DNA from 2 places in the Nocardioides imazamoxiresistens genome. Region 1 is predicted to be linked to the other one. Evidence: riboswitches for the same ligand, from Rfam matches in the RefSeq annotation. Region 1 holds a riboswitch; the other holds the start of a gene.
The links. Region 1 has a riboswitch for cobalamin ahead of RDV89_RS17835 (ribonucleoside-diphosphate reductase subunit alpha). Riboswitches for the same ligand answer to the same signal wherever they lie in the genome.
Positions count from the first base shown of each region.

Region 2: linked by a shared signal. The riboswitch ahead of RDV89_RS14400 (ABC transporter substrate-binding protein) and the one ahead of RDV89_RS17835 (ribonucleoside-diphosphate reductase subunit alpha) in region 1 are both predicted to bind cobalamin.

Region 1 is NZ_JAVYII010000009.1:59,409-74,102, forward strand. It holds gene RDV89_RS17795 (transglutaminase family protein) at 1-512, shown strand, start outside; gene RDV89_RS17800 (phosphoribosylanthranilate isomerase) at 496-1,113, opposite strand; gene RDV89_RS17805 (tetratricopeptide repeat protein) at 1,137-1,604, opposite strand; RNA gene rnpB (RNase P RNA component class A) at 1,681-2,093, shown strand; gene RDV89_RS17815 (ABC transporter ATP-binding protein) at 2,173-2,940, opposite strand; gene RDV89_RS17820 (FecCD family ABC transporter permease) at 2,937-4,004, opposite strand; gene RDV89_RS17825 (class I SAM-dependent methyltransferase) at 4,019-4,813, opposite strand; gene RDV89_RS17830 (ABC transporter substrate-binding protein) at 4,810-5,877, opposite strand; cobalamin riboswitch at 5,935-6,106, opposite strand; cobalamin riboswitch at 6,218-6,424, shown strand; gene RDV89_RS17835 (ribonucleoside-diphosphate reductase subunit alpha) at 6,580-9,150, shown strand; gene RDV89_RS17840 (ribonucleotide-diphosphate reductase subunit beta) at 9,174-10,148, shown strand; gene RDV89_RS17845 (variant leucine-rich repeat-containing protein) at 10,159-10,593, shown strand; gene RDV89_RS17850 (superoxide dismutase) at 10,989-11,609, shown strand; gene RDV89_RS17855 (hypothetical protein) at 11,606-11,872, shown strand; gene RDV89_RS17860 (hypothetical protein) at 12,129-12,884, shown strand; gene RDV89_RS17865 (SpoIIE family protein phosphatase) at 12,895-14,562, opposite strand; gene RDV89_RS17870 (ATP-binding protein) at 14,559-14,694, opposite strand, start outside.
Region 2 is NZ_JAVYII010000006.1:123,173-136,522, reverse strand. It holds gene RDV89_RS14420 (ATP-dependent 6-phosphofructokinase) at 1-525, shown strand, start outside; gene RDV89_RS14415 ((2Fe-2S) ferredoxin domain-containing protein) at 553-1,308, opposite strand; gene RDV89_RS14410 (ABC transporter ATP-binding protein) at 1,305-2,102, opposite strand; gene RDV89_RS14405 (FecCD family ABC transporter permease) at 2,099-3,079, opposite strand; gene RDV89_RS14400 (ABC transporter substrate-binding protein) at 3,145-4,161, opposite strand; cobalamin riboswitch at 4,224-4,413, opposite strand; gene bluB (5,6-dimethylbenzimidazole synthase) at 4,429-5,094, shown strand; cobalamin riboswitch at 5,089-5,277, shown strand; gene RDV89_RS20250 (precorrin-8X methylmutase) at 5,333-6,874, shown strand; gene RDV89_RS14385 (precorrin-2 C(20)-methyltransferase) at 6,871-8,451, shown strand; gene RDV89_RS14380 (organic hydroperoxide resistance protein) at 8,676-9,107, opposite strand; gene RDV89_RS14375 (TetR/AcrR family transcriptional regulator) at 9,210-9,809, shown strand; gene RDV89_RS14370 (cobalt-precorrin-4/precorrin-4 C(11)-methyltransferase) at 9,793-10,560, opposite strand; gene cbiE (precorrin-6y C5,15-methyltransferase (decarboxylating) subunit CbiE) at 10,557-11,795, opposite strand; gene RDV89_RS14360 (NUDIX hydrolase) at 11,792-12,187, opposite strand; gene RDV89_RS14355 (alpha/beta hydrolase) at 12,198-13,103, opposite strand; gene RDV89_RS14350 (FAD-dependent monooxygenase) at 13,181-13,350, opposite strand, start outside.

The DNA of each region.
Region 1 (14,694 bases):
TCGTGCTGCCCGAGCTCGTCGCGCCGCCGGAGGACTTCGCCGCGCGGGTGCGCGAGGTCGGCGCCGACGCCGCGACGCCCGGCGAGGCCGCCCGCGGGGTGTGCGCCCTCGTCCACGCCGACGTGGCCTACCGCCCCGGGTCGACCGAGGTGACCAGCAGCGCCGCCCTCGCGTGGGAGCAGCGCAGCGGGGTGTGCCAGGACATGGCCCACCTGACCATCGGCGGGCTGCGGACGCTGGGGATCCCGGCGCGCTACGTCTCCGGCTACCTGCACCCCTCGCCCGACCCCGAGGTCGGCGCGACCGTGGCCGGGGAGTCCCACGCGTGGGTCGAGTGGTGGGACGAGGGCTGGCACGCCTTCGACCTCACCAACGACGAGCCCATCGGGGACCGGCACGTGGTGATCGCCGCGGGGCGCGACTACGCCGACGTACGCCCGCTCAGCGGCATCTTCGCCGGCGCGCGCACCTCGCGGATGTTCGTCGAGGTCGAGGTCACCCGGCTCGCCTGACGTTCGCGACGAACGCCCGGATCCGCTCGGGGTCCTTCACGCCGCGGACCGACTCGACGCCGCTGGAGACGTCGACGCCCCAGGGGCGCGCGACCCGCACGGCGTCGGCCACGTCGTCGGGCCCGAGGCCGCCGGCCAGCAGCCAGCGACCCTCGGGACGCCGGCCCTCCAGGGCGGCGAGGTCCCACCGCCGACCCGACCCGGGCACCGGCGCGTCGAGCAGCAGCACCTCCTCGCCCCAGGCCCCCACGGTCGTCGCGCTCGGGTCCGCGGTCGCGTCGGCCGGGGTGGCCGCGCGCCACACGCGGGGGTGGGCGGCCACGGCGACGGCGAGGTCCTCGCGGGTGTACGCCCCGTGCAGCTGCAGCACGTCGGCGCCGATCGTGCGCGCCACGTCCACGGCCTCGAGCACCGGCAGGTCCGCGACCACCAGCACCCCGTCCACCCCGTCGGGCACGACCGCGAGGACCGCCGCCGCCTCCGCGACGGTGCGGTGGCGGGGGCTGCGCTCGCAGACGACGACGCCGACCGCGTCGGCGCCGGCGTCCACGGCGACGCGGGCGTGCTCGGGGGTGTCGAGGCCGCAGATCTTGACGTGCACGCGAGGACGCTAGCCCGCGGGCCTCAGACGAGGTCGCCCAGGTGGCCCGTGGACTCCGCCAGGCGCCGCTCGACGCGCAGCACCGTCGACTCGTGCTCGGGGTCGGCCGTCATCGCGGCGGCCAGCCGGGCGTGCGGCAGCGCGTCGGCGAACTTCGACTGCCGCTCGAGGCTGCGCGCCAGCGCGTGGCGCGCCCAGTCGTCGCTGGGGTTCTCCTCGACGAGCTCGCGCAGCTGCGCCTCGGCGCGCTGCAGCTGGGCGCGCAGGAGGTAGGCCCACGCCCGCAGGCTGCGCAGGCCGTAGTTGCCCGGGTCCAGCTCCAGCGCGGGCTCGACCAGCTCCAGCGCCTCCCTCGGCGCGCGGCGGGCCAGCAGGTCGTAGGCCGCCCGGTGCGCACCCGACGGGTCCTGCGCCTGGCTCGGGAAGACCAGGGCGGGAGCCTGCAGCTCCAGCTCCGTCCCGAGGTCGATCCGGCGGTCCTGCTCGTCCATCACGGGGGCTCCTCTCGCTCCGTCGGGTGCAACGTGCGCCGACCGGCCCCCATTCCCCTATCCTGACCCCTGCGGATGGGCTGGCCGGGCGGCCGCGGCCTCCTCCACGGCGTGCCGGGGAGGGGTCGAGGAAGGTCCGGGCTCCACAGGGCGAGGTGGTGGGTAACGCCCACCCGGGGTGACCCGCGGGACAGTGCCACAGAGAACAGACCGCCTCCCGGCTCCGGCCGGGCGGCAAGGGTGAAACGGTGGTGCAAGAGACCACCAGCGTTCCGGGCGACCGGAACGGCTCGGTAAACCCCACCTGGAGCAAGGTCGAGAAGTCCGTGTCGCGAGACACGGACGCGCGTGCGTTCGAGGGCTGCCCGCCCGAGCACGCGGGTGGACTGCACGAGGTCGTCGGCAACGGCGGCCCTAGATGGATGGCCGCACATCGGTGCCCGGCGACGGGCCCGAGGACAGAACCCGGCCTACAGGCCAGCCCGTCCGCACCCGGGGGTCCGACCCACGCACGATGCCATCGGCGACGGGCGATGCTGCGTCCACGCCCGCCTGGCCGCGGCCGGCATCAGCCGGGCGGCAGGAACCGCACCCACGGCCGACCGGTGGCCGGATCGTGACCCACGACGGAGCGCACGTCGTAGACCTCGGCGATCAGCGCCTCGGTCAGCACGCTCGTCGTCGGACCGTGCGCACGGAGCCGTCCTTCGACGAGCACGGCGACGCTGTCGCAGAACTGGGCCGCCAGGTTGAGGTCGTGCAGTGCGACGACCGTGGTCACCGGCAGAGCACGGACCAGGGCGAGCAGCTCGAGCTGGTGGCTGATGTCGAGGTGGTTCGTGGGCTCGTCGAGGAGGAGCTCCGTCGGCTCCTGGGCGAGGGCTCGCGCCAGCTGGGTCCGTTGCTGCTCACCGCCGGACAGCGTGCGCCAGGTCCGTCCGCGCAGGTGCCCGATGCCGGCAGCCGCGCAGGCGGCGTCGACGGCCGCACGGTCGGCGGCGCTCGTCGGGCGCCATGCACCCTGATGCGGTACCCGGCCCAGCGCCACGACATCGGCGACCGTGACGTCCACGTCGGTCTGGGCGTGCTGGCCCATGGTGGCCAGACGCCGGGCGAGGGTGCGCGACGGCCATGCCGACAACGGTCGCTCGTCGAGGCGCACGACGCCGGAGCTGGTGCGCCGGACGCCGGCCAGCAGACGCAGGAGCGAGGACTTGCCCGATCCGTTCGGTCCGAGCAGCCCCAGGGTCTGTCCCGGTTCGACGTCGAGGGTGACGCCGTCGACCACGGGACCCGCACCCGCGTGCCAGGAGACCCCGTGGGCGTTCAGGCTCACCGACGCCTCCTGCGCCACAGGATCACTGCGAAGGCAGGGACGCCGACGAGCGCCGTGACGACACCGACGGGGAGCTCCTGCGGCGCGATCACGACGCGGGCGAGGGCGTCCACCCACACCAGCAGGACCGCACCCGCCAGCGCGGTCGCCGGGAGCAGCCGTCGATGGCCCGGGCCGACGACGGCGCGGGCTGCGTGGGGCAGGACGAGCCCCACGAACCCGATGGCTCCCGCCGCGGCGACCACGGCCGCGGTCATGGCGGCCGTCAGCAGGAGCAGAGCGAGCCGCGAGCGGACGACCGCCACCCCCAGCGAAGCCGCCGCTTCCTCCCCGAAGGTGAAGGCGTCCATCACGCGCGCCCCCGCCCAGCACAGTGCCGTTGCGAGGCTCACGACAGCTCCGACGAAGACGACGTCGTCCCATCGAGCGCCGCCGAGGGAGCCGAGCAACCAGAACAGCACGCCCCTGGTCTTCTCCGGATCAGCCGAGGTGAGGACGACGAAGGAGGTCAGGGCCGCAAACAGCTGCGTCCCTGCCACACCGGCCAGGATCAGGCGGTCTGGCGAACCCCCGGCGGCGTAGCCGAGCATCGCCACGAGACCGAACGCGACGACGGCACCGACGAACGCGCCTCCGGACAACCCCACCGAGCCGGCGCCGAGACCGAGGACGACGACGAGCACGGCGCCCGTGGAGGCTCCCGACGAGATGCCCAGCACGTAGGGATCCGCGAGGGCGTTGCGCAGCAGCGACTGCAGCACGACCCCGGACACCCCGAGACCGGCGCCGCAGGCGGCGGCGAGCAGGCTGCGTGGCAGTCGCAGCTCCCACACGATGCCCTCACGGATCCGCGACAGTCCCGCGTCGGCTCCGCCCAGCCGGTCACGAACGACGGCGACCACCTCGCCGACGGCCAGATCGGCGGGCCCGATCGTGATGGCCACGGCCACCGAGACCAGCAGCAGCGCCGGGCCCGCCGACCAGAACAGGAGCTCGCGCGCGGTGACCGCGCGCCCGGGACCGGGCCGGCGCCCCGACCCGATCCCTGCTCCTGGCTGCGGCACGTCGACCCCTGCGCTCAGGCGACGCCGTAGACGACGAAGTCGTCGAACAGCTGCCACAACGTGCCGGACTCCTCGAAACCCGCCTGGGCGAGCGTCGCGAGCCGGAAGTCGACCGCCGTCGAGGCCGACGGAGCGCGGCCCGCGAAGCGCCGGTGTCGCTCCTCCACCAGGTCCTTCATGCCCGGAAGCTGCTCGAGCGCCGCCCACCATGCGTCCCACGCCTCGGCGCCTTCTTCGAAGGCCGCCGCCTGGGTGCGCTCGTCGTGCAACGCCGCCCATCGTCGGAGGTGCGGCGTGCGGGAGTCGTAGCGGAGGTGGTCCCCGTCGAGCAGGAGACCGCCGGTCGGCAGTGCCGTGTGCGCCGTGCCGTAGGCCCGCACCAGCTCGTCCGGTGAGAGCCAGTGCAGAGCAGTGGTCGAGACGACCGCGTGCGGACGACCCCCGAGACGAGCGGAGGCCGCCTCGACCCATGCGTCGTCGGCGACATCGGCGTCGAGCAGAGCGACCCGGTCTCCGTACGTCGCCGTGCCGGCGTGGGCCACGGCCAGGAGCGCCGGGTCGAGATCGATGCCCACCACGCGTGCTCGCGGGAAACGATCGAGCACCCGGACGGTCAACGAGCCCGGGCCGCAGGCGAGGTCGACCACGCGGAACCCGGAGCCGGTCGAGGCCTCCACCTGCAGGGCGAGGGCGTCGAGCATCGCCGCGAAGCGCTGCTCCCGAGCGGCGATGTAGGCGGCCTGTTGATCGTCCCAGCGCCGCAGGAGCCCGCGCAGGTCCGAGCGGTCGTGCAGCTCGGCCGGGTTCACTCGACCAGGCCCAGGTCGCGCAGGCCCTGCGCCAGCTGCTCGATGCCCGTCACGTTGCGGATTGAGGGGTCCATGGTGGTGCCGTCCAGAACGATGTAACGCTGCTCCTGCACCGCCGTCAGCCGACTCGCGACGGGGTCCGACTCGAGGAACTCGATCTTCTCCGCCGCGCTGTCGCCGTCACCCCCACGGCCCAGGTCGGCCAGCACCAGCACGGTGGGGTCGCGCTCGAGGACGCTCTCCCAACCGATCTCGGGCCAGTACTGCTCGGCGTCCTCGAAGGCGTTCGTCGCACCCACGGCCCGCGTCATCAGGCCGGGCGCCCCGCAGCAGCCGGCCATGTAGGGCGCTGGAGTGGCGGCGTACCACCAGGCCATGGTCACGTTCTCCGCGCCCAGGTCCACGGTCGCCTCCTCGGCACGGGCGCTCAGCTCGGAGACCAGCTCGTCTCCCCGCTCCCGGACGCCGAAGAGGGTCGCGACCTCCTCGATCTCGGCCCACTGGTCCTCGAGGGTCAGCGCGCGGGTCTGCTCGGCCTCCTGACCACTGCACTCGCTCGGCGACTGGTACGTCGGCACGCCGAGCTCCTCGAAGCGGTCCCGACCGGCGATACCCTCGTCGGTGAAGGTGTAGTCGAACGTGGTGTAGACGAGATCGGGCTCGACGTCGAGGACCGTCTCGAACGACGGGAACTCGGTGTCGAAGGCCTCGACGCCCTCTCGCTCCTCCTCGAGCTCCGGGAGGACGTCGTCGTCGCTCATCGCGTACGACGCGATGCGGTCACCGAGCCCGAGGGCCAGGAGCAGCTCGACGGCGGGTTGGTTGACGGCGACCGCGCGCTCGACGGGCGCCTCGACACGGACCTCGCGGTCGCAGTTCACGACGACGACGGGGGCCTCGTACGGCTCCGCATCGCCGGCGTCGGAGCCGCCGGTGTCCGAGCTGCAGCCGGCGAGGCCGCCGGCGACGAGGAACGTGACGGCGAGGACGCGCAGGCACTGGGTCGTCTGCCGGCGAGCCGGTGACGGCGCCAGGAGGGCGCGTGGGGACAGGGAACGAGTCATGAACGACCTTCTCGACCGCAGACCCGGATCGCGGGGCCCGACGATGATCGCGCGACACGGACGGCCACGGAACCAGCAGGTCTTCGGACTCGGGTTCCACCGAACGGGACGCCTTCCCGGATCACTCCAGTGGCCTCGTGCCCCGCCGTCACCCACACCGCTGCGCGTCAGCTCCGGACTCACACCGGATTCCCTGGCCCTCTCGGGCTTGACTGGCGCGAGCATGCTAGCGGTTCGCGACGACCGGCGACAGTCGCTCCCGTTGCCGTCGACGGAGGACCCGCTCCCACTTGGCGTGAACCACAAGATGTGGGACTTACATCGGCGTCATTCACCGTATATGGTGCCGCTTGCAGCTGGTTCGACCCGTCCTCCAGGCGGGTCGTCGCAAGAGGGAATCCGGTGGGAGACCGGAACTGCCCCGCAGCGGTGAGTGGGAACGACCTCCGTCACACAGCACTGGGCCCGACGGGCCTGGGAAGCGACGGACAGTAGGCCGAGCGCGACGCCCACGAGTCCGAAGACCTGCCAGTGCCTCGCCCCCGAGGGGCGAGGGTCCGCGACCCCGAGGGAGGGTCGGAGGATCGAGACCGGCAGGTCGGGTGGCATCTGGCCGCCCTGCCTGCCGACGGTTCCGACCTCCCGTGCCTCCCCTCTCGCGGACGCTCCCCGACGTCCGTACACGAGGGTGGGAGACGCCACATGGCAACACATCACGACGAGAGCACCGGCAGGTCCACCGAGATCACGGTGGTCAAGAGGGACGGCACCCGCGCCGCCTACGACGGGTACGAGATCGCGCGCTCCATCGAGGAGGCCGCAGCGGGTCTCGACCACGAGGTCGCCCGCGCGACCCAGCTGCGCTCGGAGCTCGAGATCACGCTCTTCGACGGCATCACCAGCGAGCAGCTGGACGAGGCGGTCGTGCAGGTCGCGCTGCAGAACGTGAAGGACGACCCGGCCTACGACACGATCGCCTCGCGACTGCTCGTCAAGAGCCTCTACAAGGCGATCTTCGGCGAGGGCGTGACCCGCGACGAGGTGCGCGCGTTCGGCGGCGAGGCGTTCGTGGCCTTCGTGGTCCGCGGCGTGGAGCTGGACCTGCTCGACGCACGACTCGGCCGGCTGTTCGACCTCGAACGCCTCGGCGCGGCGCTCGACCCGGATCGCGACGACCTGCTGCGCTACGTCGGGGTGCAGACGATGCGCACCCGCTACATGATCGTGGCGCCCGACGGACGTCCGCTGGAGATGCCCCAGTTCTTCTGGATGCGGGTGGCCATGGGCCTGTCGTTGAACGAGGACGATCCGACCGCCGCGGCGATCCGCTTCTACGACAAGATGTCGCGCCTCGAGTACCTCGCGGCCGGCTCGACGCTGGTGAACGCGGGCACCTCCTACAGCCAGCTCTCCAACTGCTTCGTGATGCAGATGGAGGACGAGATCGAGCACATCGCCAAGTCGGTGCGCGACGTCATGTGGCTCACCAAGGGCACCGGCGGGATCGGGCTGTCGGTCACCAAGCTCCGCGCCGAGGGATCCCACATCCGGTCCAACAACACCACGTCGACCGGCCCGATCCCCTTCATGCACACGATCGACTCGACGCTGCGGGCGGTCAGCCGCGGCGGCAAGAAGTTCGGCGCGCTGTGCTTCTACATGGAGAACTGGCACCTCGACTTCCCGGCGTTCCTCGACCTGCGGCAGAACTCCGGGGACCCGTACCGCCGCACGCGGACCGCCAACACCGCGGTGTGGATCAGCGACGACTTCATGAAGCGCGTGGACGCCGACCTGCCGTGGTACCTGTTCGATCCCGCCGACGTGCCCGACCTCTCCGAGCTCACCGGCAGCGCGTTCTCGCGGCGTTACGCCGAGTACGCCGCCCTGGCCGAGGCCGGCGAGCTGCGCCACAGGAAGGTCGGTGCCCGCGAGCAGTTCAAGTCCATCCTGACCTCGCTGCAGTCGACCTCGCACCCGTGGCTGACCTGGAAGGACACCATCAACACCCGTGCCCTCAACCAGAACACCGGCACGATCCACCTCTCCAACCTCTGCACGGAGATCTGCCTGCCCCAGGACCGGGACAACGTGTCCGTGTGCAACCTGGCCTCGATCAACCTGGCCCGGCACGTCGACGGTCGCCGTCAGGCGGCGCGCGTGGACTGGGAGCGGCTGGCCGAGTCGGTGCGCCTGGCCGTGCGTCAGCTCGACAACCTCATCGACATCACGATCAGCTCGGTGCCGGAGTCGGAGCGCTCCAACGAGCTCAACCGTGCTCTCGGCCTGGGCGTCATGGGCTTCACCGACGTCGTGGAGCGCTTCGGGCACAGCTACGCCTCCCCCGCTGCGTACGAGCTCATCGACCAGCTGATGGAGTTCGTGTCCTGGCACGCGATCGACGCCTCGGCCGACCTCGCGCGCGAGCGGGGTGCGTACACCCACTTCGAGGGTTCGCGCTGGAGCCAGGGCCTCGTGCCGATCGACTCCCTCGACCTGCTCGAGCGCGACCGGGGCGTGCGGGTCGAGGTCGACCGCACCAGCCGCCTGGACTGGGACTCGCTGCGCGCCAAGGTCGCCGGCGGGATCCGCAACTCGACGCTCCTGGCGATCGCACCGACCGCATCCATCGGCCTCGTCGCCGGCACCACGCCGGGCCTCGACCCGCAGTTCAGCCAGATCTTCAGCCGCGCCACGAGCTCCGGCAAGTTCCTCGAGGTCAACCGCAACCTGGTCGAGGACCTGCGCGCCGCCGGTCTGTGGGAGACGCTGCGCGAGGACCTCCTGCGCCACCAGGGCGACCTTTCCGCCGTCGCGGCCGAGCGGGAGGGGCTCGTGCCCGCCGAGCTGGTCGAGATCTACCAGACCTCGTTCCAGCTGCCCGGTCGCGCCTACCTCGAGGTGGCCGCGCGGGCGCAGAAGTGGATCGACCAGGCGATCAGCCGCAACATCTACCTCGCTGACCGCAGCGTCGCGACGATGGCCGACCTGTACTCGCTGGCCTGGCGGATGGGTGTCAAGACGACCTACTACCTGCACATGATGCCGCGCCACACCGCCGAGCAGAGCACCGTCAAGGTCAACAAGGCGGAGGCCCGCACCCCCGCCACCACCGGCGCTCGCCGGGGCTTCGGAGCCGTCACCGCCTCGACCGTCCCCGCCGCGCCGGCGCCGCCGGTCGTGCCCGCCGACGTCCAGGAGCTCGAGGTGGTGGACGACGCGGCCTGTCCGGTCGACCCGCAGGAGCGACTGCAGTGCGAGTCGTGCCAGTGAGCGCCGCACGGGGCCGCCGCGGCATCCTCGGCACCGGCATCGAGGAAGGTCTGCTGCTCAAGCCGGTCACCTACCCCTGGGCCATGGAGCTGTACGACCAGGCCGTCGCGAACACCTGGTTCCCCAACGAGGTGCAGCTCGGCGAGGACCTCGCCGACTTCGAGCGGATGAGCGACGACGAGCGACGGGCGCTCACCTTCCTGATGAGCTACTTCAACCCCAGCGAGCTGCTGGTCAACAAGGCGCTGGCCTTCGGCGTCTACCCCTACGTCAACGCCGCCGAGTGTCACCTCTACCTCGCCAAGCAGATGTGGGAGGAGGCCAACCACTGCATGAGCTTCGAGTACGTCCTCGAGACCTTCCCGATCGACCGCGAGGCCGCGTACGCCTCGCACGTCACCGTCCCCTCGATGGCGGCCAAGGAGGAGTTCGAGGTCAGGTTCATCAAGCGCATGACCGAACAGACCCTCGACATCTCCACCGTCGAGGGCAAGCAGGACTTCGTGCGCAACCTCGTCGCGTACAACGTCATCCTCGAGGGGATCTGGTTCTACTCCGGGTTCATGGTGGCCCTGAGCTTCCGGCAGCGGAACCTGCTGCGGAACTTCGGGTCGCTGATCGACTGGATCGTGCGCGACGAGTCGCTGCACCTGAAGTTCGGCATCAACCTGATCCTGACCGTGCTCGAGGAGAACCCGGAGATCGCGACGGAGGAGTTCGCGGCCGAGATCAAGCAGATGGTGCTGGACGCGGTCGAGATGGAGGAGGCCTACAACCGCGACCTGCTCCCGAACGGGATCCTCGGGCTCAACGCGGACTACATCAACACCTACGTCCGCTACCTCGCCGACCGACGTCTCGACGAGCTCGGCTTCGGGACCCACTACGGCGTCGCGAACCCGGCGAAGTGGATGGCCACCGCCAACGACACGTTGCAGCTGGTCAACTTCTTCGAGTCCATCAACACCTCCTACGAGGTCAACGCCCGGCAGGGCTGAGGAGCGACGGATGTCCTGCATCGGCTTCCTCAGCCCGGAGCACCGGGCCGCTCTCGCCGCATCCCGCGGCGGGAGCGGCCCCCCGCTCTCGTCCTTTGCGTCACCCCCGGCGACCGGGTCGAAGGTACGGCGGGTCCAGCTGCTCGCCGCGCACCGCGACCGGGCCATCCGCGAGAGCGCCGCGCTGTCGTGCCACGCACCCGTTGACGTGCTCGAGAGGCTGACGGGCGACGCAGCCGTCTCCGTGCGTGCCTGCGTCGCCCGGAACCCGCGCGCCCCCGAGTGGGTGCTGCGTGTGCTCGCGGATGATGAGGACCCACGCGTACGCGGCTGGGTCGCGGCGAACCCCGCCTGCCACCCCGCCCTGCGCGCCGAGCTCGCGGAGGACGAGGACGCCGAGGTGGGCGCCGTCGTGGGGTGGGCCGACCGGTGGGTCGGGCGATGAGCCGCGACCCGGTGGACGTACCGCAGCAGCGACGGTGGTCGGGCCCCCGTCGGATAGTGCGTCGGCAGGCCCGCATCGAGACGTTCCTGCACGCGCTCGCGGGTCGCCGGAGGGATCGTGGACGACGAGGTGAGGCCGGGTAGCCGCCGCGTCAGCGGTGGCTCGTCCTGTCGAGCGCCCTCACGAGCACCCGTCGCAGGCGGGCCAGCCGGCGCTCCGCCCACCTCCGGCGGCGCTCGATCCGCCTGCTCACGTAGACCATCAGCCGCTCCTCCGCGCTCGCTCGTCGACCTCGCCAGCATGACCTTGCTGCAAATACTTTGCAATAACGCTTTAATGGCAACAATCCGCACGGGTCGACCGGCCCGTCCCGCAGCGAGCGCCGAGGAGCGACCTTGTCCGACTACGTCCTGCCCGACCTCCCCTACGACTTCGCGGCGCTGGAGCCCTACATCTCGGGCGCGATCATGGAGTTGCACCACGACAAGCACCACGCGACCTACGTCAAGGGCGTCAACACGACGATCGAGCAGCTCGCGGAGGCGCGCGACACCGACACGTTCACCCACATCACGGGACTGGAGAAGTCGCTGTCGTTCCACCTCGGCGGTCACCTGAACCACTCGATCTTCTGGCCCAACATGTCCCCCGACGGCGGCGACAAGCCCACCGGCGAGCTCGCCCAGGCCATCGACGAGTTCTTCGGCAGCTTCGACAAGTTCCGGGCCCAGTTCCAGGCGAACGCGCTCGGCATCCAGGGCTCCGGCTGGTCCATCCTGGCGTGGGACACCCTGGGCCGGAAGCTGCACATCGTGCAGCTCTACGACCAGCAGGCGAACCTCCCGGGCTGCCTCGTGCCGCTGCTGATGCTCGACATGTGGGAGCACGCCTACTACCTCGACTACAAGAACGACAAGGCCACCTTCGTCGCGCAGTGGTGGAACATCGCCAACTGGGCCGACGTCCAAGCCCGCTTCGAACGCGCCCGCTCGCAGACGGCCGGGCTGATCGCGTGAGCGCCCGCCAGGCCGAGCTCGAGGGACTCCTCGGCTCGGCCCAGCAGGTCGCCGCCCTCGTCGCCGCCCGGGGACGCGGCGACGTCGAGGGCGCCCGTCAGCTCACCCGCCACCTCGTCACCGAGGGTGACCTCGCGGGTGGCGCCCTGCTCGTGGCCGAGCTGGCCCTCGGCCTGCTCGCCGAGGCCGGCGACGAGTCGCTCGACGCCGTCGTCGGTCGGCTCAACCTGGAGCTGATGGCGCTGCCGCGACGCAGCGACTGACCGGGGACGGGCGGGCTCCCACGCCTCCGGGTGCACAGCGTCGAGCACCTGCAGAGCGTCGTCGACGCCATCCGCCGCATCGGCCTGGCGGCCGGCACGACGACGCTCGTCTGATGTCGTCCTGGGGCCGCGTCACAGACCCGCGGCAGGGCTGACGGACGGCCCGCGCCGGCCGATCCGCCACACCGGCGCAGCCTTCGCGCAAGATCGCCGCAGGTCCGGGCCGCACCGGTCGCGGCGGACCTACCGTCCGCCCATGCCGCACGTCCCCCTGGGTGCCGCGCCCTGGGTCGATCGTCTCGCGTCGACCCCGGTGCGCCGGTCGTTCGTCGTCCTCGACGGGCACCTCGAGCCCGACGGGCACGCCGGGCACGCCCCCGGCTCCCCCGGCGTGCTGGGCACGATCGTGCGCGGGCGCAGGCGCCGCGCGCTGGACGCGTACCTCCTGCTGCTGGCGCTGTGGCCGTGGCTCGAGCAGCAGGAGCAACCGCTGACCGGCGCGGACTGGGCCGTGGCCCTCAGCTGCGGCGACGGCACGGAGCGTACGCCCGGAGCCGTCTCGTCGGCGTGGCACGACCTGGAGCTGCTCGGCCTCGTGGAGCGGCGCCGGATCGCGCACGGGGTGGTCGTCTCGCCGCGCCGCGAGGACGCCGGCGGCGCGTACGCGCGGCCCGCCCCGGGGACCGACGAGGCGGCGAGCTGCCTGTGGCTGCCCACGTCCTTCTGGACCGACGGCTGGCACCGACGCCTCGGGCTGCCGGCGCTGGCGATGCTGCTGGCCGTCGGCGCTGCGACCGCCGAGCGCCCCGACGCCGCACTCACCAACCACGGGACCGCGCGCCAGCTCGGCTTCTCCCCCCGGTCGGTGCAGACGGGGCTCGCCGAGCTCGAGCGTCACGGCCTCGTGGTCGAGTCGCGCGGGCGCACGAGCTCGCCGCGCTCCGCGACGGCGAGCGCACCGCAGCACCGCTACCGGCTCGCGCCGACCTTCGTCCCGTCGCGGATCCGGTGAGGCCCCTGCGTCACTCGGCGCGGGCGCGCAGCACCATGAGGGCGATGTCGTCGTCCTGGCCGGGCGAGGCGAAGTGCGCCAGCAGGTGGTCGCACAGCTGCTCGGGGTCGAGGTCCTGCAGACCACTGACCTCCGAGCGCAGGTACTCCAGGCTCGCGTCGAGCGGGACGCCGCGGCGCTCGATCAGCCCGTCGGTGTAGAGCACCACCGTCGTCTCCGGGCCCAGCTCGATCGTGCAGTCCGTGCGGGCGACGTCGGCGAAGACGCCGAGGATCGTCTCGCCGCCCTCCTCCAGCAGCTCGGCCGTGCCGTCCGGGTGCAGCAGGACCGGCGGTGGATGGCCGGCCCGCGACCAGCGCAGGGTGCGCAGGCCTGCGGCCTTCTGCTCCGGGGTCTGCTCGATCCGCGCGAAGATCGCCGTGGCCATCGCGTCGACGTGCAGCAGCTCGAGGGCGTGGTCGAGGTGCTCGAGGATGCGGGCCGGTCCGTCGTCGGTCGCGACCGCGATGCCCCGCGCGAGGTTGCGGATCTGCGCCATCGCCGCGGCGGCGTCGAGGTCGTGCCCGGCGACGTCGCCGATCGCGAGGAGCAGGGCGCCGTCGGGCTGCATGAAGGCGTCGTGCCAGTCGCCGCCGATCTGCGCGATGTCCGTCGCGGGGGCGTACCGCACCGCGACCCGCAGGTGGTCGGGCTGCATCGGCGCCGTCAGCAGCGCGCGCTGCAAGGCCACCGACATGTCGCGCTGCGCGGTCGCGGCGTCGCGCTCCGCCTCGAGGAGGTCGATGCGGGTCAGCGCCTGCGTCAGCGAGGCGGCGACGAGCCGGAGGAACCCGCGGTAGTCGGCGTCGAAGGCGAGCTGCTCGCTCGTGCGGCACACCAGCGTCGGCATCGGCAGACCGGGTCGCGGGAAGCTGCTGAGCGGCTGCCAGACCACCTGCCCCTGCTCGGTGCCCTCCACGAAGAAGGAGGCGCCCTCGGCCGCGGCCGGCGCGGCGCTCGGCAGCTCGGGCTCCGGCGCGCCCGAGTGCGCGATCGGCACGTCCTCGGGCAGGCCCGGGATCCGGATGTCGACGGCCGGGAGGTCGCGCACGAGGTCGCGCAGCAGGTAGAGCGAGAGCCGCCGCAGGTCCTGGCGCGTCTCGACGTTGGCGAGCACGTCCGAGAGCCGCGTCAGCGCCTCCGCCCGACGCTGGCCGATCACCGTGGCCGTCGTGTCCGCGGCGATGTCGAGGACGCCCTCGATCTCACCCTCGGCGTTGCGCACCGGGGAGTACGAGAACGTGAAGTAGCACTCCTCGAGGAAGCCCCGGCGCACGAGCGGCACCAGGTCGTCCTGGAAGTAGCACGCCCCCTGCCCCGTGCGTACGCCCTCGAGCAGCGGTCCGATGTGGTCCCACGCCTCGACGAACACCTCGGCCGCCGGCTGTCCGAGCGCGCTCGGGTGCTTCTCGCCGATCATCTCGACGTAGCTGTCGTTGTAGACGAGCGTGAACGCCGGGCCCCACAGGAGGACGGCCGGGAAGCGGGTGTCGAGCACCGTCCGGACGGCGCCCTGCAGGGCGGGAGACCATGCGCCCGGGTCGCCGAGCGCCGTGGCGGCCCAGTCGACCGCCGTCAGGCGGGCCGTCAGGTCCGCGCTGGCCCCCTCCCAGGTGCACGCAGGGACGTCCGTGCTCACGCGCGCACGCGCCCGAGTCGGGCGGCGACGTGCGTCGTCTCGGTGATCGGGTCGCTCAGCACGCACCAGTCCTCGCTGATGGCGTCGACCATGAAGAGCCCGCGACCGCGCACGGACTCCGGGGCCGCCTCC
Region 2 (13,350 bases), on a different contig from region 1:
GCCGCGCAGACCGCGAACTTCGTGCTGATCCCCGAGGTGCCGTTCACCCTCGACGGCGAGAACGGGCTGCTGGCCCACCTGCGCCGCCGGGTCGCCGACCGCGGGTACGCCGTCGTCGTGGTCGCCGAGGGCGTCGGCCCGCACCTGCAGGAGGGCGCCGGCGACGCGACCGACGCGTCGGGCAACGCGATCCTGGGCGACCCCGGGCGCTACCTGCGCGACCGGATCCGCGCCGACTTCGCCGAGCACGGCGAGGAGGCGACCCTGCGCTTCTTCGACCCCGGCTACCTGATCCGCTCGGTGCCCGCCGACCCGGCCGACGCCGTCTACTGCTCGCGCCTGGCTCAGACCGCGGTGCACGCCGCCATGTCGGGGCGCACCGACATGGTCGTCGGGCGACGCCGTCACCGCTTCGTCAACGTGCCGATCGGCGCGGTCGTGCAGCGCTCCCACAACGTCTCCCCCGACGGCGACCTGTGGCTCTCGGTGCTCGAGTCGACGGCCCAGCCGCGCTCGATGGTCTGAGCGCGGCCGTCAGGTCCGTCAGGGCCGTCAGGGCTGCTCGGGCCGTCGCCGCTCCAGGCGCTTCGCCGCGAGCGGGACGCCCTCGACCAGGTGGGAGTCCACCAGGGCGTCGACGTCGTCCGCACCCAGGCGGGCGTACCAGCTGTCGTCCGGCTGCACGCACACCACCGGCGCGTGGTTGCAGGGGAACAGGCAGCCGGTCTGGGTGACCAGCACGTCGTCGTCGCCGAGGTCGCGGGCGCGCAGCGCACGACCCAGGGCCTCCGCGGTGGCGTCGGCGCCCTGCGCCGAGCAGCGCGGCCCGCGGCAGACCAGGACGTGGTGCCGGTGCCCGGGCACGTCCTCCCAGGCCGCGGAGGTCAGCGGCGCCTCGGCGCCGTGGATCGGTCGGGTCACGTCGAGGACTCCCAGCTCGAGGTCGGACTCGTGGCGCAGCAGCGTGGTGGCGACGGCGACGACGGGACGGTGCCCCGAGGTCTCGCCGCGCTCGCGCCACCAGTGCCCGGCGATGCGGCGCAGCCACGAGTTGGCGGGCGCCAGCGTGCCGAGGCTGACGCCGAGCAGCACGACGCGCTCGACGCCCTCGTCGGCGAGACGTGTCAGGGCGGCGGAGAGGGACGGATCGCCGACCTGGAGGTACGCCACCTGCGCCCCCAGCGCGTCGGCCATCGCGGCCATCCGCCCCGCGTGGCTGGCCTCGCGCACGGACATGCCGACGAGCAGGCGCACCTCCCCCGGCGGCAGGTCCGGCACGGGTGGCACGGGCGGCACGGCGGCGGTCACCGGCCCCACCACCGCACGCGCACCCGGCCGTCGACCTCGGTGACGTCGACGCGGACGCCCCACACCCGCGCAACCAGGTCGGGCGTCAGCACGTCGGCGGCGGGGCCGGCGGCCACGACGCGTCCGGCGTCGAGGACGACGAGCCGGTCGCAGTGCGCGGCGGCCAGGTCGAGGTCGTGCAGCGCGGCCACCGCGGTCACCCCGAGGGCCCGGACCCGGGCGAGCAGGTCGAGCTGGTGACCGAGGTCGAGGTGGTTGGTCGGCTCGTCGAGCAGCAGCACCTCGGGCTCCTGGGCCACGGCGCGGGCGAGGTGGACCCGCTGCCGCTCGCCGCCCGAGAGGGTCGGCCAGGCCCGGTCGGCGAGGTGGTCCACGTCGGTGAACCGCATGGCCCCGCCCACCGTCGCGTCGTCGTCGACGGGGGCCGCGAACCGTCCCCGGTGCGGGGTGCGGCCGAGGGCGACGACGTCGCGCACCCGCAGGTCGAGGCCGGTCTCCGCGTGCTGCTCCACGAGCGCGACCCGGCGGGCCCGGGCGCCGGCCCGCAGGGCGTGGAGGTCGTCGTCGCCGATGCGGACCGTGCCCGCCGACGGTCGCCGCAGCCCGGCGAGCAGGTGCAGCAGCGTGGTCTTGCCCGAGCCGTTGGGCCCGAGCAGCCCGGTCACGGTGCCGACCGGGGCGTCCAGGGCCGCGTCGGCCAAGACGGTGCGCCGCTGCGCACCGCGTCCGACGTGCCAGGTCAGGCCCTCCGCGCGCAGGGCCGCGCCGCCGCTCGTGTCGCCCGTGCCGCTCACGCCATGCTCCGGCGTCGCGAGCGGTGCAGCAGCCACACGAACAGCGGCGTGCCGACGATGCCGGTGACGACGCTGATCGGGATCTCCGTGCCGTCCACGAGCGTGCGGGCGCCGGTGTCGGCCCAGACCAGCAGCACGGCGCCGGCCACCGCGGTCGTCGGCAGCAGCGCCCGGTGGCCGGGCCCCACGACCATCCGGGCCACGTGCGGCACCACGAGCCCGACGAAGCCGATCGCGCCGACGTGGGCGACGAGCACCGAGACGACGAGCGCGGAGCCCGCCAGCAGCAGCCAGCGCAGGCGGGTCACGTCGACGCCGAGGCTGCGCGCGCCCGTCTCGCCGAACGCGAAGGCGTCGAGGCTGCCGGCGCAGGCCAGCACCACCACGACCGTGACGAGCGCCGTGCCCACGAGCACGGCGACGTCGTCGGTGCGCACCCGCGCGATCGAGCCGAGCGTCCAGCGCATCACGCGGTCGGCCGAGTGCGAGTCGCCGTGCACCATCACCAGGAACGAGGTGTAGGCGGCGGCCGCCTGGCCCACCGCGACGCCCGCGAGGACGGTGCGGGTCGGGTCGAGCGTGCCGCCGCGCCCGACGGCGAGGAGCAGCACCAGCACCAGCGCGCCCAGGGCCCCGAGGAACGACGCGAGCGCCAGCGCGGCGGAGCCGACGAGCCCGCCGACGCCGATCCCGAGCACGATGACCGAGACGGCGCCGACGGCCGCGCCGCCGGAGATGCCGAGCAGGTAGGGGTCCGCGAGGTCGTTGCGCGTCAGCGACTGCAACACCGCGCCGACGAGCGCCAGCACGGTGCCGCAGGCCGCGGCCGCCAGCACCCGCGGCATCCGCAGCTGCCACACGATCTGGTCCTCGGCGAGCGTGACGCCGTGCTCGCCCAGACCGAGGCGCCGCGCGACGACGGCCACGACGCGGTCGGCCGGGACGTCCACGGAGCCGCGGCCCAGGGCGTACGTCATCGTCGCGGCGAGCACGAGCAGGCCGACGACGAGGACGGGCGCCGCCGCAGGTCGTCGCAACCCGGTCAGCCCTGCGCGCCGAGGGCCTCGAGGCCCTCGGCCAGGGTCGCGGCGCCCTCGGCGAGGCGTACGCCCGGGGTCGAGGCCGAGTAGGGCACCGTGACGTACGCGCCCTCGCGCACGGCACGCAGCTCGCTCAGCACCGGGTCGGCCTCGAGGAACGCGATCTTCTCCTCGGCCGACGACCACGAGGCGTCGGCGAGCGCGATCACGTCGGGGTCGGCGGCGACGACGTCCTCCCACGGCACCTCGGACCAGTTGCCCTCGACGTCGGCGAAGACGTTCTCGGCGCCGGTCGCCTCGACGACCAGCTGCGGGCCACCGTCGCCGGCGCCGGCCAGGGCGGCGTCCTCGCCGGAGTCGAACCAGAACACCCGGGTGCCCGCGCCGACCGCGGCGGCCTCGAGGTCCGTCAGCGTCTGCTCCTGGGTGGCGCGCAGCTCGGCGGCGCGCTCTGGCACGCCGAAGACGTCGCCGACGGCCTCCACCTCCGACCAGACCGAGTCCCAGCTGGTGGCGGCCACGTCGGAGGCGTCGGGGCAGCCGAACGGCGAGAGGTAGGACGCGACGCCGCCCTCGGCGAGCTCGTCCTGCGAGCCGGCCACCTCGTCGCCGAACGCGGAGACGTAGGAGGCGTAGACGAAGTCGGGCGAGGCGCCGAGCAGCTCCTCCCGGCTCGGGTAGGTCGCTGCGAGCACGGGCACCTCGTCGTACGCCGCGGCGTGGGCGTCCGCGACCTGGTCGTCGAGGTAGGCCGTGCCGGCCATCCGGTCCTCGAGCCCGAGGGCCAGGAGGACCTCGGTGGCGCCCTGGTTGAGGGTGACGGCGGCCTCGGGCGGTGCCTCGAGGGTGGTGGTGAAGCCGCAGGCGGTGACCTCGACGGGGAACAGGTCGGGGTCGCCCGCGGCGGCGCGGTCCTCGGCGGCGGGGGCGCCCGCGCAACCGGCGAGCAGGACCCCGCAGGCGAGCGCGGCGGTCAGGGGCAGGGCGGGACGCAGGGTGGGGCGAGCACGGGTGGACATGGCCATCCTTCGTGTCGTGGCTCGGTCGCGGAGCCATGCGGACGTGTGACGCGACCGTCCGTGGCGGACGAGCGCGGCCAGCAGGTCTTCGGACTCGGGATCGACCGGACGGAGCGCCTTCCCAGGAGCTGCGCTCCCAGTGGCTGCACGTGTGCGTGCCCCGCCCGTCACCCTCACCGCTGCGCGTCAGTCCCGGATTCGCACCGGGTTCCCTGGCTCGTGGTGAGCACGACTGGCAGGGGGAACCTAGCAGTAACCTCGCCCGCCGTGAACGCCCTTCGAGATGCGGACCCCGACCACCACGCGTACCCCGCCGAGGTGCGGGCCGCCGTCTACCGCGTCATCGGCGAGCGGCGCGACATGCGCCGCTTCGTGCCCGGAGCCACCGTCGACGAGGACGTGCTGGCCCGGCTGCTCGCCGCCGCCCACGCCGGGCCCAGCGTCGGGCTGATGCAGCCGTGGCGCTTCGTGCGGGTGGTCTCCCCCGCCCTGCGCGAGCAGGTGCACGCCCTGGTCGACGCGGAGCGTCACGCGACCGCGGCCGCCCTCGACGAGCGCGCCGCGGAGTTCCTGCGGCTCAAGGTGGAGGGCATCCGCGAGTGCGCCGAGCTGCTGGTCGTGGCGCTGCGCGAGGGCCGCGAGCCGCACGTGTTCGGCCGCCGCACGATGCCCCACATGGACCTGGCCTCCGTGGCCTGCGCGATCCAGAACCTCTGGCTCGCCGCGCGGGCCGAGGGCCTCGGCATGGGCTGGGTCTCGCTGTTCGTGCCCGACGACCTCGCGGCGCTGCTCGGCATGCCCGCGGGGGCCGAGCCGGTGGCCGTGCTGTGCCTCGGCCCGGTGCCGGCCTTCCCCGACCGCCCGAGCCTGGAGATCGACGGCTGGACCCGTGCGCGCCCACTCGCGGACTTCGTCACCGAGGACGGTTGGTAGGGTCCGTGCGCCAGTCGACCCCCGAGGGGTCAGGGAACCCGGTGCGACTCCGGGACTGACGCGCAGCGGTGAGGGCGACGGGTCGGGGCACGTCCGCGTGCCGCCACTGGGAGCCCGCTCCCGGGAAGGTCCCCGGCCCGGACGACCCCGAGTCCGAAGACCTGCTGGCACCCGGTGGCAGCCGCCACCTGGTCGAGCAGGGGCCCCGCGCACGGGCCCCCGGACCGAGCGAGGACGCATGACCCGCACGCGCACCGACCTGTGCCCCGGCGTGAGCCGGCCCTGGCCCGCCGAGGACGGCGGGCTGGTGCGCCTGCGGCTGGTCGGCGGCGCCGTGAGCGTCGGGGAGGTACGCGCGCTGCTGGGCGTCGCGGCGGCCCACGGCGACGGCGACCTGCACCTGACGCGCCGCGCCAACCTGCAGCTGCGCGCCCTGCCGCTGACCGGGACCGGGGCGCTGCGCCAGGACGTGGCGGGCGCGATCGCGCACACCGGCCTGCTGCCCTCCCCCAGCCACGAGCTGGTCCGCAACGTGCTCGTCTCGCCGCTGACCGGGATCACCGGCGGGCGCCTCGACCTGCGTCCCACCGCCCGCGAGCTGGACCGGGCGTTGTGCGCCGACCCGGCGTTGGCCGGCCTGTCCGCCCGCTTCCTGATGGTGCTCGACGACGGGCGCGGCGACGTCCTCGACCGGTCCGCCGACGTGGCGCTGACCGTGCTCGACGACGCGACCGTGCAGCTGCGCCGGGGCGACGGGCACTGGCAGCCGCCGGTGCCGGTCGCCGAGGCCGTGCCCGCGCTGCTCGAGGTGGCCCGCGCGTTCGTCGTCGCCCGCGGCGACGGCCCCGAGGCGCCCTGGCACGTCGACGAGCTCACCACCCCGCTGGACCTGCCGACCGCGCCACGCGACCCGCGGGTGCCCGCGGCGGCCGAGCCCCCGGCGTACGGCCTCGTGCGCGGCGAGAGCCCCGACGCCCCCGACCTGCGCCACGTCCCCGTGCCCGACGGGGTGCTCGGCGCGGCGCTGGCCACCGAGCTGCTCGACGGCCTGGCCGACGAGGCGCCGCTCGTCGTGACGCCGTGGCGCTCGCTGCTCGTGCCGGTCGTCCCCGCGGCGGCCACCGGCGGGCTGCAGGCGCCGACGCGGCGCTACGCCTACGAGGGCGACGGGCAGGCCATCTACGTCGACTCGTTCGCGATGATCCGCGCCGAGTCCGACCTGCGCCACGTGCCCGCGGACGCCGAGAAGGTCGTCGTGCGGATGGTGCACGGCACCGGGCAGACCGACCTCGCGCCGCAGGTCGTCGTCTCGCCCGACCTGGTCGGGGCGGCCCGCGCCGCGCTGCGGGCCGGCGCGCCGATCATCACCGACGCCCACATGGTCGCCTCGGGCGTCACCCGCACCCGGCTGCCCGCCGACAACGAGGTGCTGTGCGCGCTGCGCGACCCCCGCGTCGCCGACCTCGCCCGCGCCTGGGGCACCACCCGCTCGGCGGCCGCGCTCTCGCTGCTGGCCGACCGGGTCGCCGGCGCGGTGGTCGCGATCGGCAACGCGCCGACCGCGCTGTTCCACCTGCTCGAGCTGCTCGCCGACGGCTGCCCGCCGCCCGCCGCGATCGTGGGCTGCCCGGTCGGGTTCGTCGGGGCGGCGGAGTCCAAGGAGGCGCTGGCGGAGTACGCCGAGGCGCACGGCGTCCCGTACCTCACCGTCCACGGCCGCCGCGGCGGCTCGGCGATGACGGCATCGGCGCTCAACGCGATCGCGCAGGAGGCGGAGTGAGCACGCAGCCCGAGCCGGCCGAGCCCACCGAGCCCACCGCGGGCCGGTTCTACGGCGTCGGCGTCGGCCCCGGCGACCCCGAGCTGATCACCCGCAAGGGCGCCCGGCTGATCGCGGCGGCCGACGTGGTGGCGTACCACGCCGGGCGCGGCAAGACGTCCAACGCGCGCCGGATCGCGGCCGACCTGATCCCCGCCGGGGCCGTCGAGGAGGAGCTGGTCTACCCCGTCACGACGGGCACCACCGACCACCCGGGCGGCTACGCGGGCGCGATGGCGGACTTCTACCTCGCGTCGGCGCAGCGGCTGGCCGCGCACCTGGAGGCCGGGCGCGACGTCGTGCTGCTCTCCGAGGGCGACCCGATGTTCTACGGGTCGTACATGTACATGCACGACGCCCTCGCCGAGCGGTTCACCACCGAGGTCGTGCCCGGCGTGCCGGCCTTCGCGGCCGCGACGGCGACCATCGCGGCGCCGCTGGTGCGCCAGACCGACGTGCTGACGATCCTGCCCGGCACCCTGCCGGAGACCGAGCTCGCGCGACGCCTCGCCGACACCGACGGCGCGATCATCATGAAGCTCGGGCGTCGGTTCCCGGCGGTACGCCGCGCGCTGGCCGCCGCGGGCCGCCTCGAGCACGCCGTCTACGTCGAGCGGGCCTCGATGAGCTCCGAGCGGCACCTGCGCGTCGTCGACGTGGACGCGGACTCGGTGCCGTACTTCTCGCTGATCGTCGTCGCCGGCGACTCGCTGCAGGGACTCGGGCGGCGAGAGGCCGCCGGGGCGCCGGCTGCACCTGCCTCCTCGGCGGCCTCCGCGGCGGTGGTCGACGCGCCCGCCGAGGTCGTCGTCGTGGGGCTGGGGCCCGGGCCGGAGGCGTGGCTGACGCCGGAGGCGAGCGCCGAGCTCGCGGCGGTCGACCACGTGGTGGGGTATGCCCCGTACGTCAAGCGGGTGCCGCACCGCGAGGGCCTGACGCGGCACGCGAGCGGCAACACGGTCGAGGTGGACCGGGGCCGGCTGGCGCTCGACCTGGCGCGCCGCGGCGAGCGGGTCGCCGTGGTCTCCGGCGGCGACGCCGGCGTGTTCGGGATGGCGACCGCGGTCTTCGAGGCGCAGGTCGCCGCGGCGGCCGACGACGTGGCGTACGCCGACGTGCCCGTGCGCGTCGTGCCGGGCGTCTCGGCCGTGCAGGCCGTGGCCGCGCGCGCCGGCGCCCCGATCGGCGGCGACTTCGCCGTGATGTCGCTGAGCGACCGGCTCAAGCCGTGGGAGGTCGTCGAACGACGGCTGCGGGCGGTGGCCGACGGCGACCTCGTGCTCGCGCTCTACAACCCCCGTTCGGCCAGCCGGCCCGACCAGCTGGGCGACGCGCTCGAGGTCCTGCTGGAGGTGCGCTCCCCCGCGACCGTGGTGGTCGTCGGCCGCGACGTCGGGCGGGCGGAGGAGTCGCTCGTCGTGACCACCCTGGGGGCGCTCGACCCGACGACGGTGGACATGAAGTGCCTGCTCGTCGTCGGCGCCTCGTCGACCCGCGTCGACCACGGACGGGTCTGGACGCCGCGCAGCGTGGGGTGAGATCCGGCCCGTGCCGGCCGGGTCGGATTGGTGGGTGCGGCCGGGCGAGGGCGCCCCGGACCCGCCGCCAGCCGGACCCTGTGCCGTTTCGCTCGACCTCTGCCCCGTTCACACAGGGTCTAGGTCGAGCGTTACCCGGTGAACCGGGTAATCCAGAGGCCCGGACACACCGACGCCCGCCCGGCCGAGGGGGCCGGGCGGGCGTGGGGCGTACGCCGGGGGCGTCAGGCGACGTCGACCTCGGTGGTGACGTCGATGTTGCCCTTCGTGGCGTGGGTGTAGGGGCAGATCGTGTGGCCGACCTCGACCGCGCGCTCCGCGTCGGCCTGCGAGACGCCGCCGCCGAACTCGACGATCAGCTTGACGGCCAGGCCGAAGCCGACGTCCTCGCGGGGGCCGATGCCGACCTCGGCGGTCACGGCCACGTCCTGCAGCTCGATGCCGTGCTGCTTCGCGCCGGCCTTGAGCGCGCCGAGGAAGCAGGCCGCGTAGCCCGCGGCGAAGAGCTTCTCCGGGTCGACGCCGCCGCCGGCACCACCGAGCTCCTTCGGCGGGATCAGGTCGACCTCGAGCGAGCCGTCGGAGGTGCGGGCGTGGCCCTGGCGGCCCTCGCCGGTCGCGGTGGCGGACGCCGTGTACTTGATCTCGGTGGGCATCGCGATCTCCTTCCGGGAGATGTAGAGTGACTAGTACGTCTACATCAGAGTGGCAGGTCCCGACGACCAACACAAGCCCGGTATCCAGGAAGGCGGAGCACCATGACGGCGACCACGACGCGCACGAGCCCGGTGCGCTCCCGCATCCTGACGGCCGCGCGGCGCCGCTTCTACGTCGACGGCATCCGCGCGGTCAGCGCCGACCGGCTGATCGCGGACGCCGAGGTCTCGAAGATGACCTTCTACCGCCACTTCCGCTCCAAGGACGACCTCGTCGTGGCCTACCTCGGCGAGTTCGTCACCGAGGAGCGCGCGGCGATGGCCGAGTCGCGCGCCGCCCACGCGGGCGACCCCGCCGCGGTGCTGCGCGCCTACGCCGAGCGGATCGGCACGCTGAGCTGCGTCGAGGGGTTCCGCGGCTGCGCCTTCCTCAACGCCGCGGCGGAGTACGCCGACCCCACCCACCCCGTGCGCGGCGTCGTGCAGACCCACCGCGCCTGGCTGCGCGGCGAGCTGGCCGACCTGCTGATCGAGCTCGGTGTGAGCGCCGGTCGGGCGGAGCGGGCCGCGGACGAGCTGCAGATGCTGCGCGACGGCGCGATGGTCGCCGGCACCCTCGACGGCCGACCGACCGAGGCCGCGGCCTCGCTGGTCGCGGCGGGCGAGGCGGTCGTGCGGGCCGCCCTCAGGCCCGGCGCTTGAGCGAGCGGTCGCGCTCGGAGTCGTAGAGGTACGACTCCCCCGCGCCCGCCGCGGACGGCCCGGCCAGGGCGCGACCCACGAGGATGACGGCGGCCTGGCGCAGCCCGGCCGCCTCGACCGCGTCCGCGACGTCGCCGAGCGTGCCGCGCAGCACGAGCTCCTCGGGCTGCGAGGCGCGGTGCACGACCGCGACCGGGCAGTCGGCGCCGTACGCCTGCGCCAGCGAGGCCGCCAGCTCCCGCGTGCGGGTGATCGCCAGGTGCAGCACCAGGGTGGCCCCGGTCGCCGCGAACGCCTCGAGCGACTCCCCGCCCGGCATCGCGGTCGAGCGCGCCTGGGTGCGGGTCAGCACGACGGACTGGGCGACGAGCGGCACCGTGAGCTCGCGGCCCACGACGGCGGCAGCGGCGGCGTACGCCGGCACCCCCGGCGTGACGTCCCACGTCACCCCCGCCGCGTCGAGGCGCCGGGTCTGCTCGAAGAGCGCGGAGTACAGCGACGGGTCGCCGGAGGTCAGCCGCACGACCTCGGCGCGGGCCCGGGAGGAGTCGACGAGCTCGGCCGTGATGGCGTCGAGGTCGAGGTCCTGCGTGTCGACGCGGCGGGCGTCGGCGCGGCAGTGGCCCAGCACCTCGGCGTCGAGGTACGTGCCCGGGTAGAGCACCACGTCGGCGGCGGCGAGCATCCGCGCCGCGCGCAGGGTGATGAGGTCGGCCGCGCCGGGGCCGGCCCCGACGAAGTGCACGGTCACGGGGTCTCCTCGGAGGACGTCGCGGGTCGGGTCCAGCTCCACTGGGTCACGGCGCGGGCGGGGGTGAACCCGCGGAAGCCGCCGATCGGCGTGGCCGTCTCGACGGAGAGCCGCACGAGCTCTCCCCCGTGCTCGGCGTGGCAGGCGGCCAGCAGCGCCTCGGTCTCGATCGTGACGCCGTGCACGACGAGCCGACCGCCCGGGACGAGCGCGGCCCGGCAGGCGTCGAGGACGCCGTCGCGGGTCGCGCCACCGCCGACGAACACCGCGTCGGGGCGCTCGAGGTCGCCGAGGGCGGCGAGGGCGGCGGGCGCGGCGCCGGTGACGACCCGCAGGTCCGGTACGCCCAGTCGCCCGGCGTTGCGGCGCACCCGGGCCGCGCGGGTGGCGTCGACCTCGACCGCCACCGTGCGGCAGGCGGGATGGGCGCGCATCCACTCGATGCCGACGCTGCCGGCGCCGGCGCCGACGTCCCACAGCAGCGCGCCGGGCGCGGGGGCCAGGCGGGCGAGGGCGGCGGCACGCACGTCGCGCTTGGTCAGCTGGCCGTCGTGCTCGAACGCGTCGTCGGGCAGGCCGGCGGCCCAGGACACCACCACCGGGGCGTCCGCGCGGGCATCGAGCGCCACGACGTTGAGCCGTGGGAACGCCGGCGGCTCGTCCGCCCAGGCGGCGGCGGTGCCCTCGACGCGGGACTCGTCGGCGGCGCCGAGGTCGCCGAGCACGGTCAGCGTGCTGGCGCCCCAGCCGCTCATGGCGAGCAGGGCGGCGAGGTCGGCGGGGGTGGTGGCGTCGGAGGAGAGCACGAGCACCCGGCGCCCGGGCGCGAGCTCGCGCAGCACGCGGCGCACGTCGCGGGCCACGGCGCTGACGACGACGAGCGACTCGGTCGGCCACCCCATCCGGGCGCCGGCCAGGGCGACCGAGGAGACCGCGGGCTCGACCCGCACGGCGTCGGCACCGGCGACCTCGGCCAGCGTGGTGCCGACCCCGGAGAGCAGCGGGTCCCCGGAGGCGAGCGCGACGACCGCGCGGCCGGCGTACCGCTCCAGCAGCTCCGGCAGTCCGGCCCGCAGCGGCGAGGGCCACGCGACCCGCTCCTGGCCGGCCGCGTCGGGCACGAGCGCGAGGTGGCGGGCGCCGCCGAGCAGCACCTCGGCGCCCCGGACGGTCGCGCGGTGCCGTTCGGGCAGCCCGGGCCAGCCGTCGGCGCCGATGCCGACGACGGTGATCACGGGCGCACCAGCAGGGGCAGCACGTTCTCCTCCAGCATCGGCGCGAGCGGCAGGCCCGCCGGCGGCGCGGCCGGGTCGACCCAGCGGACCTCGGCGATCTCCGCGGCCGCGGCGGGCTCGCCGTCGGTGGTCGCGGTGAAGACGGTCGAGTGCAGGCTGGCGCCCGGCTCGTTCGCGGCCGCGCCCTCGAAGACCCCCAGCAGGGCGAGGTCGCGCAGCTCGACGCCGATCTCCTCCGCGATCTCGCGCACCGCGGTCTGCTCGGGCGTCTCGCCCGCCTCGATCTTGCCGCCGGGCAGCATGAAGCGCTCGGTGCCGCGCTTGCGGACGGTCAGCACGCGGCCGTCGGCGTCCTGCAGGCACACCGCGGCGACGACGAAGTGGAGGGGCACGACGGGCAGGCTAGCGAAGCGCGTCGACGACCTCGCGCACGGTCGCGACGAGCACGTCGAGGCCGGGTTGCTCGACCGGGAAGTGCCCGCAGCCCTCCAGCGGCACCAGCCGCGTCGGCGCCCCGGTGACGCGGTCGAGGAACCGCACGCCCAGCTCGATCGGGGTCCAGGTGTCGGCGGCGGGGTGGGCGAGCGTGACGGGGCAGGCGGAGTACGCCTCCGGCGCGGGCGCCACGTGGCGGAACCAGCTGGCCAGCAGCCCGAGCGGGACCCGCGTCGCCCCGCCGAGGGGGTCCGTGGCGCACAGCCGCGACAGCTCGGGTTCGCGGCTCATCCGGCCCAGGTCGGCGACCCAGCCGACGGGCACCCGCAGGTGGCCCAGCGGACTGCGGCCGGCGCACCCGGCGAGCAGCCACGGGGCGTACCGACCCATCGGGCCGAAGCGGGCGGCCGCGGCCCGGGCGTCGGGGTCGGCGGTGTCGAGCAGGCAGGTCGCGACGACGTGGTCGACGAGACCGGTGCGGGCGGCGACCTCGTAGGCCAGCATCCCGCCCATGCTCGCGCCCAGCAGGACCAGCGGACGCGGGTCGGTGCGCTTCTCCTCCCGCACCAGGTCGCAGAGCAGGTCGATCCAGTCGTCGTAGCGGACGGCGCCGGGGCGCGGCTCGACGGTGCGGCCGTAGAGGGGCAGGTCGGGGAAGACCACCTCGACGTCGTCGCGGGCCGCGAGCGCGGCGTACGGCCACAGCGCCCCGACGTGGCCTCCCGCCCCGTGGATCCCCAGCACCCGCGGCGCCCCCGGTCGCGGCGCCCGGGCGACGTGCACCCGCCGGCCGCGCCAGTCGAACCAGGTGGTCGTGGGCACGGGGCACCCGTCCAGCGGCAGCGGGAGGAAGTCGGCGTAGGTCCGGCTCACGGGCTCCACCGTCGCAGGGCGCGGCCGCCGGTGTCCCCGGAACCCGCCGGACGGGTCGGGTGGGATCGGAGGCGGGATCAGACCTCGAGCGTCGGCAGCTCCCGCTCGGCCTGCGGTCCGCGGGTGACGCGCTGGGCGAGCGCGCGCACGGGCGAGGAGGCCGCGACGCGCACTCCCCAGCGCAGCACCTGCACGCCCGCCCGCGTGCGGGGCGCGGCGAGGCGCGGCACGCCGGGTGGCAGGTCCT